DNA from 2 places in the Oceanimonas sp. CAM02 genome. Region 1 is predicted to be linked to the other one. Evidence: predicted binding sites of a transcription regulator. Region 1 holds the regulator's gene; the other holds the start of a gene.
The links. Region 1 encodes LexA, which represses DNA repair genes until DNA is damaged. Its sites were predicted from a motif close to ANCTGTNTNNNNANACAGNT; they were not measured.

Region 1 (7,213 bases):
TATTGGGTTCATTACCAAAACTCAGCGGTGGCTGCCAGGGACGTACCAGCACACCGCTGAGCTGCACCGGGCCATCATCAAGGGCGGGAGTAACAGGCAATTGGCCACGATCGGCACTGGCCGGCCACCAGCCGGTGTCTACCGCCAGCAGCCCCAGTGCGGTTTGCAGCGGCATAATGCGGCGATAGCCGGGCCGGCCGTTTTCAATCTGGTTATCCAGAAACAGCTCGCCGCCGGCGAGAAACACACCACCGGCCTGCAGCTCATAACCAAAGGGCTGCTCCATGGTCATGGCTTCTTTCAGCTCCAGCCGAATGCCGCTGCGCTGCTGCCACTGCTCCAGCAGCACGCGCTTTTCATCGGCCCGGGACAGCTGCCAGATGCCCATGAATACCATCAGCCCGGAGATGGCTGCGGTTAATACCAGTAATCCGCTGCGTTTTCCTATACTCAAGGCTCACATCCTTTTGTTACGCCCGTATATATGCTTCTTAAACTACTGATAATATTATTGTTGTTATTAATGATCGGTAACCTGATGCTGGGCCTGAAAGCCATGCTCAGCCATCGGGATCCGGCGCTGATGGCCCGCTACATCGGCCGCCGGCTCTGGTGTGCCGGGCTTGTCCTGCTGCTGCTGATCATCGCGCTGGCCACCGGTGTGCTGAGCACCAAGCCAACGCCATTTTAAGCACCGTTTGAAACACTTATAAAATATAGACAAAGACAAACAGGCACAGCCAGACCACATCCACAAAATGCCAGTACCAGCTGCTGGCCTGAAAGCCAAAATGCTGGGCCGGCGTAAAATGCCCCTTGTTGACCCTGAGCCACATAATAAACAGCATTATGGTGCCCAGGGTGACGTGAGCACCGTGAAAACCGGTCAGCAGAAAAAAGGTATTGCCATAAATGCCCGAGTCGAGCCGCAGCCCCAGATCCTGATAGGCATGCACGTATTCCCACACCTGCAGGCCGAGAAACAGCCCCCCCAGCACCACAGTGGCACCCAGCCAGGCCTTGAGCCGGCTGCGTTGCTGCTGCAGCAGCGCCAGGTGCGCCGCATGCACGGTGACCGATGAGGTCAGCAGTATCATGGTGTTGATCAGCGGCAGCCCCAGCCAGCCCATGGCGGTGGTTTCCATGCCGCCGGGAGTGGTCAGCAGCGGCCATACCGGCTGAAAATCGGGCCACAGCACCTGGTGGGTCATGGCATTGTTGCCGGCCCCGCCCAGCCAGGGCACGGACAATACACGGGCATAGAAAAGCGCACCAAAAAAGGCACCAAAGAACATGATTTCCGAGAAAATAAACCAGGTCATGCCCTGGCGAAAGGATCTGTCCATCTGCTCGCTGTAGAGGCCCTGATGAGACTCACTGATCACATTGGAAAACCAGCCGAACAGCATGATGGTCATCACCAGGGTGCCGGCGGCAAACACCACAGGGCCGGCAATGCCCCACAAACCTGCCGACCAGAGCCCGGCCCCGGCTGCCAGCAGAAACAAACCCACAGCGCCGGTCAGCGGCCAGGGACTTTGCGCCGGGACATAATATTTATCCGTTTTGACCGCCATCATTGCCTCCTTGCGTAGCCACCTGCTCGCTGATGTCGTAAAGGGTGTAGGACAGAGTGAACACCTCTATGTCGGCGGGCAGGGCTTCATCCACATAAAAGGTCATGGGCATTACCGCAGTTGCCCGGCCGTCCAGCGGTTGCTCCTGAAAGCAAAAGCACTCTGTCTTGCGCAGATAGGCTGCTGCCCGCCCCGGCGACACCGACGGAATGGCCCGCAACACCTGACCGCTGACACCCGGATTGGTGACGGTAAAGTCCACCCTGTGCATCTCTCCCGGGTGCACGCTCAGGCGCTGCACCGAAGGCGTAAACTCCCCTCTCAGGCCGGCACTCTGGTAGGTAATAAATTCCACCGTTATCTGTCTGTGCTCATTTACACCCTGTGCCGCCACCGCAGCGGTATTGTCGGTTTTACCGTTAAGCCCGGTAATGTCACAAAAAACGTCATAGAGCGGCACCAGCGCAAAACCAAAGCCAAACATGGCCACGGCCAGCAGCCCCAGTTGTCCGGCTTTTTTAGCAATGCTCATTATTTCACCTCGGGGGGCGTATCAAAGGTGTGATAGGGCGCCGGTGACGGCACTGTCCATTCCAGCCCTTCGGCACCCTCCCAGGGGCTGGCCTCAGCCTTGGCACCACCGCGAATACATTTGATCACCACCGCCAGCAGCAACAGCTGCGACAGACCAAAAGCAAAGCCCCCTATGCTGACCAGGGCGTTAATATCGGCAAACTGCAGCGAGTAGTCGGGAATGCGCCGGGGCATGCCACCCAGCCCCAGAAAATGCATGGGAAAGAACAACACATTCACCGACACCACTGAGCACCAGAAATGCCACTTGGCCAGGCGTTCATCAAACATGTGGCCGGTCCATTTGGGCAGCCAGTAATACACCGCCGCCAGCACCGAGAAAATGGCCCCGGTTACCAGCACATAGTGAAAATGCGCCACCACAAAATAGGTATCGTGATACTGAAAGTCCGCCGGTGTAATGGCCAGCATCAGGCCGCTGAAGCCACCGATGGTAAACAGCACAATAAAGGCCAGGGCAAACAGCATGGGCACTTCAAAACTGATGGAGCCCCGCCACATGGTGGCCACCCAGTTGAACACCTTGACCCCGGTGGGCACCGAGATCAGCATGGTGCAGTACATAAAGAACAGCTCCGCCGCCACCGGCATGCCCACGGTAAACATATGGTGGGCCCACACCAGAAAACTGAGGCCGGCAATGGAGGCGGTGGCATACACCATGGAGGCATAACCGAACAGCCGCTTGCGGCTGAAGGCGGGAATGATGGCCGAGATAATGCCAAAGCTCGGCAATATCATGATGTAGACCTCGGGGTGACCAAAGAACCAGAAAATATGCTGAAACAGCACAGGATCCCCGCCCCCGGCGGCTTCAAAAAAGCTGGTGCCGAAGTATTTGTCGGTCAGCACCATGGTGGCAGCCCCCGCCAGCACCGGCATCACCGCAATCAGCAGAAAGGCGGTAATAAACCAGGTCCAGCAGAACATGGGCAGCTTCATCCAGGTCATGCCCGGCGCTCGCAGGTTCCAGATGGTCACAATGACGTTAATGGCCCCCATAATGGAACTGATGCCCATAATATGAATGGCAAACACAAACAGCGCTGTGCTGTCGGGGCCATAGGTGGTAGACAGGGGCGCGTAGAAGGTCCAGCCGAAGTTGGGGCCGCCGCCGGGCACAAACAGGGAGCCCAGCATCAGCACAAAGGCAAAGGGCAGAATCCAGAAGCTCCAGTTGTTCATGCGCGGCAGTGCCATGTCGGGCGCGCCTATCATCATGGGAATCATCCAGTTGGCCAGCCCCACAAAAGACGGCATGACGGCACCGAAGATCATCACCAGGCCGTGCATGGTGGTCATCTGGTTAAAGAAGTTGGGCTCCACCAGCTGCAGCCCGGGCTGAAACAGCTCGGCCCGGATTACCATGGCCATGGCCCCGCCCACAAAGAACATGGTGAGGCTGAACAGCAGATACATGGTGCCAATGTCTTTGTGGTTGGTGGTAAACAGCCAGCGGCCTATGCCCCTGGCGGGGCCGTGATGATGTTCATCACCAGTGAGGTGAATGTCGGCGGTTTCCGTGCGATCCATCTGTGTCATGCTGCCCCCTATTGTCCCTGCCGGGCCTGATCAATGTCTTTGGGCTGCACCAAGTCACCGGTGTTGTTGCCCCAGGCGTTACGCTCATAGGTGATGACCGCTGCCAGCTCTTTCAGCGTCAGCTGTTTGTCAAAGCTCTGCATGGCGGTACCGGCCTTGCCGTACAGCACTATATCTATATGGGCGGCGCGGTCGTTCAGCACCAGCTCACTGCTCTTGAGCGCCGGAAACACACCGGGCAGGCCGGTGCCGCCGGGCTGATGACAGGCGGCGCAGGCTTTCTGATATACCTGTTCACCCAGGGTCATCAATTCTTCCATGCTCATTTCCATGCCCAGCAGATCCTGCTCGGCAGCTTTAGCCTCGGCCTGCTCGGTTTTCAGCTGAGCCAGCCAGCCGTCAAACTCTTCCGGCGCGCGGGCATCAACGACGATAGGCATAAAGCCGTGATCCTTGCCGCACAGCTCGGCGCACTGGCCGCGATAAAGGCCGGGCTCATTGATGCGGGTCCAGGCTTCATTAATAAAACCGGGCACGGCGTCCTTTTTTACCGCAAAAGCAGGCATCCACCAGGAGTGGATTACGTCGTCGGAGGTGATCAGAAAACGCACCTTGCGATCCGTGGGCAGCACCAGGGGCTGATCCACTTCCAGCAGGTAATTTTCGCCCTTGTTGATTTGCCCCTGAATCTGCTCGGGCATGGTGGCCAGCAGGCTGTAGAACTCGACGCCTTCATTAAAATATTTGTAGTGCCATTTCCATTGGGAGCCGGTGATCTGGACGGTGAGATCCGACTCGGACGCGTCTTCCATGGCCACCAGGGTTTTGGTGGCGGGCACTGCCATGGCGATAAGAATAACGAAGGGAATAAGGGTCCAGAGAATTTCGACCCTGGTGCTTTCGTGAAACTGGGCCGCCCGGGCCCCTTTGGATTTGCGGTGATGGATCATGGCCCAGAACATAATGCCGAACACCACCAGGCCAATAACGGCGCAAATGGCCAGAATGGTCATGTGCAGCCCGTATACCTGCTGGCTGATATCGGTGACCCCTTCGGTCATGTTAAGGCGTGTTTGCGCTTGTGCAGGCATAACGGCCAGTAATGGCCACAGCGGCAGAATAGGCTTCACGTGCACCCCCAATTGTTTCATCCTGTAAACCGGAGTACTCGGCGGTTTTACCCAAATGACTACATGCTTCCATTCGGTGTTTTAAGTAAAGCAGCAGTTAAGAAAATGTAAAATGTAAAAGCGGAGATTGGGGATTGGGGATTGGGGATTGGGGATTGGGGATTGGGGATTGGGGATTGGGGATTGGGGATTGGGGATTGGCAGGCCATGATGAGACAGCGGCCTGCCGAATCAAGAAGCGGCTCAGAAGTCGCCGTTGCGAATCACGCCTACGGCCAGGCCTTCAATAATCAGTTCCTGAGTGCGCAGATCTACTTCAATGGGTGAGAGCTCTTCATTTTCGGGCAACAGGCTGACCTTGTTGCCCTTGCGCTGAAAGCGCTTTACGGTGACTTCGTCGTCGAGGCGGGCCACTACTACCTGGCCGTTGCGGGCTTCCTGCACCTTGTGCACTGCCAGCAGATCGCCGTCCATAATGCCGATGTTTTTCATGCTCATGCCCTGCACCCGCAGCAGAAAGTCGGCCGACGGATGAAACAGGCCCGGATCGAGCTGATAGTGGCTTTCTATGTGTTGCTGCGCCAGTATGGGTTCGCCGGCGGCCACCCGGCCAATCAGCGGCAGGCCCGGCTCTTGCTCTGCTTCTTCACCGGCGAGACGAATGCCCCGTGACGTGCCGGGCATCATTTCAATCACGCCCTTTTTGGCCAGGGCCTTGAGGTGTTCTTCGGCGGCATTGGCAGACTTGAACCCCAGCACCTTGGCGATTTCCACTCGGGTGGGTGGCATGCCGGTTTGCTGAATATGATCCTTGATGATGTCCAGCACCTGAGACTGGCGGGGAGTTAGGGCTTTCATGATGAGACCTGTCTGTTTATACAGTTAACTGTCAGTATATCCAGTAATCAGCACAGAGCAAGCCCCGCAGTGCGAAGCGGCAGTGCGGTTCCACTCCGCCGACACGCTACAAGACCTTCGAAAATGCCATCCATGGCGTTTTATGGTCGGCTACGGCAAGCCCCACTGCCACTTCGAGCAAAATCAAAGTCCCGCTTTATTTACCACAGTGCCAGTACCAGGCCGGCGAAGATGGCCATGCCGGCGTGGTTGTTGTTAAGAAAGGCGCGAAAGCAGGGCATGCGCTCCCGGTCGCGGATCAGCCGTTGCTGATACACAAACAGGCCGGCGGCAACCAGCAAGCCCCAGTAAAAGGGCGCGCCCAGTTCAAAGGTCCGGCCGGCGGCAACCAGCAGAAAAAGGGTGGCCAGCTGCAGCAGGCCCACTATGAGCTTGTCGTGCCGGCCAAATAGAATGGCGGTGGATTTAACGCCAATTTTGAGGTCGTCGTCTCTGTCTACCATGGCATACATGGTGTCGTAGGCAATGGTCCAGGTGAGGTTGGCGGCAAACAGCAACCAGAGCCCGGCGGGCAGCTCATTGCTGGCAGCGGCAAAGGCCATGGGAATGGCCCAGGAAAAAGCAATGCCCAGAAACAGCTGGGGCAGATGGGTGTAGCGCTTCATAAAGGGATAGAGCGCCGCCCAGAACAAGCCGGCAAAGGCCAGTCCTATGGTAAACAGGTTGGTGGTGAGCACCAGCACAAAGGAGATGCCCACCAGCAGAGCAAAAAAGCTCAAGGCCTGGCGCTCGGTCAGCTCTCCCGAAGGCAGCGGCCGGGCATGAGTGCGTTTTACATGGCCGTCGATATGCCGGTCGGCATAGTCGTTGATCACACAGCCGGCAGAGCGCATGGAAAAAACGCCCGCTACAAACACGACAAGCAGCCAGAGTGAGGGCATGCCTTCGGCGGCTATCCACAGCGCCCACAGAGTGGGCCACAGCAGCAGCAGGGTACCGATGGGCTTGTCGAGACGGGCCAGCGCCATATAGGCGCGCCAGCGCGGGCGGGAAGAAGACGTCAGGGTGGTCATACTAAATCCTGATAAGGGGCCGAATTCGGCAAAAACAGTTCGGTTACCAGCACGCTGGCCTGGCCGGTGCTGAGGGCGGAGCGACGGGCCCAGGGCATGGTGGCCGGCTCGGTGGCGGCCAGCCCCGCATGTGCAGCCAGCTGCTGATACTGGGTTGGTGTCAGGCCGGTCAGTTCAAAAGGCGTGCGGGTCAGATCCGGCGCTTCAAACATCAGCTCGCCCAGTGCCTTGCTGCCCAGACCGGACAAGGCCGGCAACGCCGCCTGAGTGGCCGGAGAATACAGCGAAGTGGCATACACCCAGGGAAGATTATCGCAGCACAGCAGCACTTCCCGGCAGTAGCCCTGTTCGGCCTGCAGCCATTCGGCCTGCGCCGGCATCAGCGGCCTTAATACGCCGTCGGCCAGCACTTTTACATGAAACTGTGCACAATGACGCC
Region 2 (7,213 bases), on a different contig from region 1:
CTTGGGCATGGGCAGCGTTCCTGTTTTGCGAATAGCCAACTCCGCCGAGCGGCAGACAACCGCATCGCCCTGCCCCTGCCCTATATTCAGAATAAGGCCGTCAGACGCTACCCGAACATTAATACGGCATTGCTTGCCTACCATGGTAGGTGCTACCAGCCAGTTGCGCTGAATGGCCGCGATAATCATGCCGGTGTAACGATCCACCTCTGCCGCCGACGCAGCAGAAGAAGCACCGCCGGCAGAGCCACCGCCCATCAGCGCTTCCAGATCTTTCAGCGCCTGTTCGGCTTCCTGCTGCTTTTTGGCTTCTGCCGCTTTACGAGCAGCTTCTGCTTCAGCCTTTTTTTTGGCTTCCGCCGCCTTGCGGGCGGTTTCAGCTTCCGCCTGTTTCTTCGCTTCCGCCGCCTTGCGCGCCGCTTCAGCTTCCGCCTGTTTCTTCGCTTCTGCCGCCTTGCGCGCCGCCTCGGCTTCCGCCTGTTTCTTCGCCTCCGCCGCCTTGCGCGCCGCCTCGGCTTCCGCCTGTTTCTTCGCCTCTGCCGCCTTGCGCGCCGCCTCGGCTTCCGCCTGTTTCTTCGCTTCTGCCGCCTTTCGCGCCGCCTCGGCTTCGGCCTGTTTCTTCGCTTCTGCCGCCTTGCGCGCCGCCTCGGCTTCCGCCTGTTTCTTCGCCTCTGCCGCCTTGCGCTGCTGCTCTACCACACGCTGGCGTTCGGCTTCCGCTTTGGCCTGCTGCTCGGCAATGGCTTTTTGCTGCTCTGCCTCGCGGGCTGCCTGCGCTGCTGCAGCCTGCTCTGCGGCCTTGCGTTCGGCTTCTGCTGCCGCTTTTTGCTCTGCCAGCTCCTGAGCGTTGGCAGCAGCCTGCTCCGCCTCGCGGGCTGCCTGCATTTGCGCCAGACGCTCAGCCTGCGCCGCCACCATGCCATCATCAATCATGGTGGCTTCAATAATGGACGCCGCCTGCGCCGGCCGCTTGGGTGTATTAATGTTCACCCCCACCAGAATCATCACCCCCACCAGCAGGTGTAAGCCCAGTGAAATCACCAGCGCCTTGCGAATGCTGCCGTCTTCGTTTCTGAACACGCCTTACTGCTCCGGTTGGGTCATGAGGCCAACACTGGGTACACCGGCCGCTTTCAGGGTAGCCATCAGCTGGATTACGGCGTCATAGCGCACATTGGCATCGCCCTGCACCACCACAGGTGCCTTGGGATTGGTCTCCAGTTTTTGCTGTACCATTTCCGCCAGCGCCAGCAGATCCACCGCTTCATCACGGCTTTCACCCACATCAAGAAAATAACGGCCTTCGGCATCCACCGACGCCACCAGGGGGGTCTCACTGTCTTCCGGCAGCATTTCCGCTTCGGCCTGGGGCAGGTCCACTTTCACACCCTGGGTGATCACCGGGGCCGTGGCCATAAAGATGATCAGCAGCACCAGCATCACGTCGATATAGGGCACCACGTTAATCTCGGCCACGCGTTTGCGTCGCTTGCGCTGATAACTCTGCATTACTGCTGTCCTGTGGTCACTTGCCGGTTGAGAATAGTGGAAAACTCATCCATAAAGTTGGCCAGGTGGTTTTCCTGCCGCTCTACCTGATAGCTGAAGCGGTTAAAGGCAATCACCGCCGGTATGGCAGCAAACAACCCCATGGCGGTGGCGATCAGCGCCTCGGCAATACCCGGTGCCACCATGGCCAGAGTGGCCTGCTTTATTTCCGACAGAGCAATAAAGGCATTCATGATGCCCCATACGGTACCAAACAGACCAATATAGGGGCTGATGGAGCCAATAGTAGCCAGCACAGACAAATTGGCTTCCAGCCGGTCCACTTCCCGGGACAGTGCCACCCGCATGGTACGGTAAGTGCCTTCGATAATGGTGTCCTGTGGCCGGCCCTGCTTTTGCAGGCGAACAAATTCACGAAAGCCGGAGTGAAAAATCTGCTCCATGCCCGCCAGGCTGTCGCGCCGGGCATTGGACTCATGATAGAGCCGGCTGAGATCAGCGCCGGACCAGAACTTGTCTTCAAACTTGTCAGCATCGGCCCGGGCGGCATTCAGCACCCGGCGGCGGTTGATGATCAGTGCCCAGCTCAGCACAGACATGCCCACCAGCCCCAGCATCACCAGTTTTACCAGCAGACTGGCCTGCCAGAAAAGGCCTATAAATGAAATTTCAGCGTGCACCGGATAATACTCCCGTCAGTGACTCAGGAATGGCAAAAGGCTTCATTTTGGTGATATCCACACAGGCAATAACCACCTCGCCCCTAACCAGACAAAGGCCCGCATGATCCAGAATTTCCTGCTCAAACACAATAGAGGCACGTTTCAGCATTTTCACCGTGACGGTGACCATTAGTGCATCATTGAACCGGGCCGCCCGGCGCAGATCCATTTCTACCCGGCGCACTACAAAGGCAATCCCCTCATTGAGCAGGCCATCCTGCTCAATGCCCAGATGGCGCAACCACTCGGTGCGGGCCCTTTCCATAAATTTCAGATAGTTGGCGTTATAAACAATGCCGCCGGCATCGGTATCTTCATAATAGATACGCACCGGCCAGTGAAATGGCGTTTGAGACATGCAAATCCCGGAAATACGGCCAAAAAGATGCGGTTACTATAACCAAGTCTGTGCCGTGAAAGAAGAAGTGAGCTGCAGGGAACGACATTGATTGACCCGAACCCCTTCGGGGAGCTAGAAGCCGTAAGCTTTCAGCTGTAAGTGGAGTTGCTCGGGCGTGAAGTGTTGTAACTGCAGATGCGGAGTTTTCTGTGAAATGGACTCCGGGCTTGCCCCGGAATCCATCCGACAAACGACACAGCCCTTTACAAGCACGGCTCAGGGCTCGCAGCCAAAACCACTTCCAGCTTTCAGTTGCCGTCAGGCGTCGGGAAGATCGAAGCCGAAATGCAGGTAGGCGCGGGGGGTGGCCATACGCCCCCGGGGAGTGCGCTGCAAAAAACCCTGTTGAATGAGATAGGGCTCTATCACGTCTTCAATGGTTTCCTTTTCTTCACCAATGGCCGCGGCCAGGTTATCGAGGCCCACCGGGCCGCCCATAAACTTGTCGAGCACCGCCATCAGCAGCTTGCGATCCATGTAGTCAAAGCCCTGCTTGTCAACATCCAGCATGTCCAGTGCCTGGGCGGCAATGGCGGCGTCGATGGCACCGCTGCCCTTTACCTCGGCAAAGTCGCGCACCCGGCGCAGCAGGCGGTTGGCAATGCGCGGCGTGCCCCGTGCCCGGCGGGCCATTTCCAGCGCACCATCGTCATCTATGGTCAAACCCAGCTTGCCGGCGCTGCGGCTGATAATGTGGGCCAGATCAGCCACCTGATAAAACTCCAGCCGCTGTACGATACCAAAGCGATCCCTGAGCGGCGAAGTGAGCGAGCCGGCCCGGGTGGTGGCCCCCACCAGGGTAAAGGGCGGCAACTCCAGCTTGATGGAGCGAGCAGCCGGGCCTTCACCAATCATGATATCAAGCTGATAGTCTTCCATTGCCGGATAGAGAATTTCTTCCACCACCGGACTGAGGCGATGAATTTCATCAATAAAGAGCACATCACCGGGCTCAAGGTTGGTGAGCATGGCCGCCAGATCGCCGGCTTTTTCCAGCACGGGCCCCGACGTGGTTTTGATGCTCACGCCCATCTCGTTGGCCACTATGTTGGCAAGCGTGGTCTTGCCCAGGCCGGGCGGACCGAAGATCAACAGGTGATCCAGCGCTTCTTCCCGCCGGCGCGCCGCCTCAATAAAGATTTCCATCTGGCCGCGCACATGATCCTGACCACGATAGTCCGCCAGCGCCTTGGGCCGTATGGCGCGGTCAATGGCTTCCTCTTCCTGCCGGGGAGCCGGATTGATAAAACGATCTGCTTCTATCATGGCTTATCCCATGCTCTTGAGCGCTTCGCGGATCAGCTGCTCCGCGTCCATACCGGGTTTGGCAATTTTTTTCATCAGCTGCTCGGCCTGACCGGCCTTGTAGCCCAGCGCCTGCAGGGCAGCCAGGGCCTCGTCCTTGGCACCGCCACCGGCCATGCCCGGTGATGCCGGTGCCGGATTGAACAGATCGTAACCGCCAAAGCCCTTGAGCCGGTCACGCATTTCCACAATCAGCCGTTCGGCGGTTTTCTTGCCCACGCCAGGCAGCTTGACCAGGGCCGCTATCTCGCCCTGTTCAACGTTATGAATAAACTGATCCGCCGTCATCCCCGAAAGAATGGCCAGCGCCAGCTTGGGTCCTACGCCGTTGGTCTTGATAAGCTCGCGGAACAGCGCCCGCTCGGTTTTGGTATTAAAACCAAACAGCAGCTGGGCATCTTCCCGCACCACAAAATGAGTGAGTACGGTGGCCGCCTCGCCTACATTGGGCAACTCGTAAAAGCAGCTCATGGGCAGAGTCACCTCATAGCCCACACCATTCGCATCCAGCAATATCTCCGGGGGCTGCTTTTCAACGATAATACCTTTTAACCGACCAATCACAGGGCGCTCCGCTAATCAGGACAAAACTGGGCCAAGAATAATAAATAACTGGATAAATATCCATGAAACCAGCTGTAAGCGATAAGCTGTCAGCTGTAAGTGGTGTTGCCTGCCGATATTGAGCCGTGTTGGTGGGGCAATATTGTCTGGAAGTTAGTCACTCCCGCGCTGGCATGAGCGCCATTCGACAAGCAACGTCGAAACCACAGATACGATGAAGTACCTACAGCCACTCGATCGGCTTATAGCTTAAAACTGACAGCTTATAGCTTGAGAAAGCGGTTTCGCCTTAGCGAAGCCGTTTTCGAGCAGTGCCGCGCACCTGGCCGGCCATGCTGATCAGGCTCTGACGGGTGTGGCCGTGGCACAGGGCCACCGCCAGGGCATCAGCGGCATCAGCCTGGGGCGTGCCCGGCAGACTGAGCAGGCGCACCACCATATGCTGCACCTGATCCTTGCCGGCACCGCCCTGCCCCACTACCGCCTGCTTGATCTGGCGGGCGGAATATTCCGCCACCTCCAGTCCGGCATTGGCCGCCGCCACTATGGCCGCGCCCCGGGCCTGCCCCAGCTTGAGCGCCGAATCGGGGTTGCGCGCCATAAATACCTGCTCAATGGCAAACAAATCGGGGCGAAACTGCAAAATAATCTCGCTTACCCCGTCGTAGATTTTCTTGAGTCTGGGTGCCAGGGCTTCGTCTGTCATGCGAATGCAGCCCGAGCCCAGGTACTCCATTTTACTGCCGGTCTGGCGCACCACACCATAACCGGTAATACGCGAGCCGGGGTCAATTCCGAGAATAATGGACATCAAAAACCAGCTCTCAACAGCTGTAAGCCGTAAGCTATCAGCGGTAAGCTGATCGAGTCGGCTGAGCATGATTTATTAAGGTTCAAGGCGATGTCGCCGGCAGTTCCCACGTTGGGATTCGCTTCGCTCATCACCAACCTGCTGAACGGCCAAGGCCCCGATTTATTGGGGCAAACCGTGTTATATAAGGCTCCATTGCCCCGTTGAAACGGGGGCCTGCAGGCCCCACCACTTAAAGCTGACAGCTTAAAGCTTATAGCTGCCCGAAGGGCGTCAGAGCTGTTCAGCCAGTTCGTCGGAGATATCACCGTTGTGATAGACCTCCTGCACGTCGTCCAGATCTTCCAGCATGTCGATCAGGCGCAGCAGTTTGGGGGCCGTGTCTTCATCCAGCTCCGCCTTGGTGGACGGTATCATGGTCACTTCGGCGTTATCGGCTTCCAATCCGCTGGCGTCCAGCGCATCCTTGACCGAGCCGAACTCTTCCCACTGGGTATACACATCAACGGAGTCGTCATCGTTGACCACCACATCGTCGGCACCGGCTTCCAGCGCCGCTTCCATCACGGTTTCTTCGTCGGCCTCGGCGTAGCTGATCACGCCCTTTTTCTCGAACAGATAAGCCACGGAGCCGTCGGTGCCCAGGTTGCCGCCGCTCTTTGAAAAGGCATGGCGCACTTCCGATACGGTGCGGTTGCGGTTATCGGTCATGCACTCCACCATCACAGCGGTGCCACCCGGGCCATAACCTTCATACACCACGGTTTCCAGCTGCTGACCGTCCAGCTCACCGGCACCGCGCTTGACGGCTCTGTCTATGGTGTCCCGGGTCATGTTGTTGGACAGCGCCTTGTCCACGGCGGCGCGCAGCCGCGGGTTGGACGCGGCATCTGAGCCGCCTTCGCGGGCGGCGGTAGTCAGCTCACGGATCAGCTTGGTGAAGATCTTGCCGCGTTTGGCGTCCTGTGCCGCCTTGCGGTGCTTGATGTTGGCCCATTTACTGTGACCTGCCATAAACTCAATCTCCTGTTATCTATTGTTTATCAGCCTGCCAATGGCCTCCCGGTTGGTCCAGGAGCCGGCCTTGGCCAGTGCCTGCTCAAAAGGCAGCCAGCACTGATCCAGATGCTCGGTAAGCCGCACGGGCTGCGGCTCGGGCAGGCATAAACGAAATTCATATTCCCAGTTATGGGTTACCCCCGGGCGGTAACGATGCCGCCAGTGGGGGTAAATCTCAAACCGCACCCGGTGCCCGGTCTCTACCAGTGGCAGACCCTTGCCCGCCACCAGGCCGGTTTCCTCTTCCAGCTCGCGCACCGCCGCCTGCAGGCGGCTCTCGCCGGCTTCAAGACTGCCGGTCACCGACTGCCAGAAATCCGGATTGTCCTTGCGCTGCAGCAGCAGCACACTGTCGTGAGAGTGGATCAGAACGAGTACCGACTCCGGGTGCTTATGCATGGCTTACTCCGCCCCGGGCTGCTCGGTGCGAATGGCCAGCTCTGCCAGCGCATCCGGATTGGCCAGACTGGGCGCATCGGTGAGCAGGCAGGACGCCGTGGTGGTCTTCGGAAAGGCAATCACATCCCGAATATTGTCGGTGCCGGTCAGCAGCATCACCAGACGGTCCAGACCAAAGGCCAGGCCGGCATGAGGCGGGGTGCCGTACTTGAGCGCGTCGAGCAGGAAGCCGAATTTCTCCTGCTGCTCCTCGGCATTGATGCCCAGCAGGCGGAATACGGTCTGCTGCATGGCGTTGTCGTGAATACGCACAGAGCCACCGCCCACTTCATAACCGTTGATCACCATGTCGTAGGCATTGGCGGCAGCGGCCAGCGGGTTGGCTTCCAGCTCCTCGGCGGACATGTCCTTGGCGGCGGTAAAGGGATGGTGCATGGCATAGAG

Region 2: ruvA (Holliday junction branch migration protein RuvA) is a predicted target of LexA. The motif match lies at 4,547-4,566, and genes of this name have one in related genera.

What each region holds. Positions count from the first base shown of each region.
Region 1 covers NZ_JAWJBK010000035.1:17,853-25,065, forward strand. Annotated here, with positions in the region: gene R0I78_RS12975 (SURF1 family protein) at 1-454, opposite strand, end outside; gene R0I78_RS12980 (DUF2909 family protein) at 485-691, shown strand; gene R0I78_RS12985 (cytochrome c oxidase subunit 3) at 708-1,577, opposite strand; gene R0I78_RS12990 (cytochrome c oxidase assembly protein) at 1,558-2,109, opposite strand; gene ctaD (cytochrome c oxidase subunit I) at 2,109-3,704, opposite strand; gene coxB (cytochrome c oxidase subunit II) at 3,722-4,864, opposite strand; gene lexA (transcriptional repressor LexA) at 5,087-5,701, opposite strand; gene ubiA (4-hydroxybenzoate octaprenyltransferase) at 5,902-6,774, opposite strand; gene R0I78_RS13015 (chorismate--pyruvate lyase family protein) at 6,771-7,213, opposite strand, start outside.
Region 2 covers NZ_JAWJBK010000029.1:400,534-407,746, reverse strand. Annotated here, with positions in the region: gene tolA (cell envelope integrity protein TolA) at 1-1,080, opposite strand, end outside; gene tolR (protein TolR) at 1,084-1,509, opposite strand; gene tolQ (protein TolQ) at 1,509-2,177, opposite strand; gene ybgC (tol-pal system-associated acyl-CoA thioesterase) at 2,179-2,589, opposite strand; gene ruvB (Holliday junction branch migration DNA helicase RuvB) at 2,890-3,897, opposite strand; gene ruvA (Holliday junction branch migration protein RuvA) at 3,901-4,500, opposite strand; gene ruvC (crossover junction endodeoxyribonuclease RuvC) at 4,790-5,311, opposite strand; gene R0I78_RS11155 (YebC/PmpR family DNA-binding transcriptional regulator) at 5,585-6,325, opposite strand; gene nudB (dihydroneopterin triphosphate diphosphatase) at 6,341-6,769, opposite strand; gene aspS (aspartate--tRNA ligase) at 6,773-7,213, opposite strand, start outside.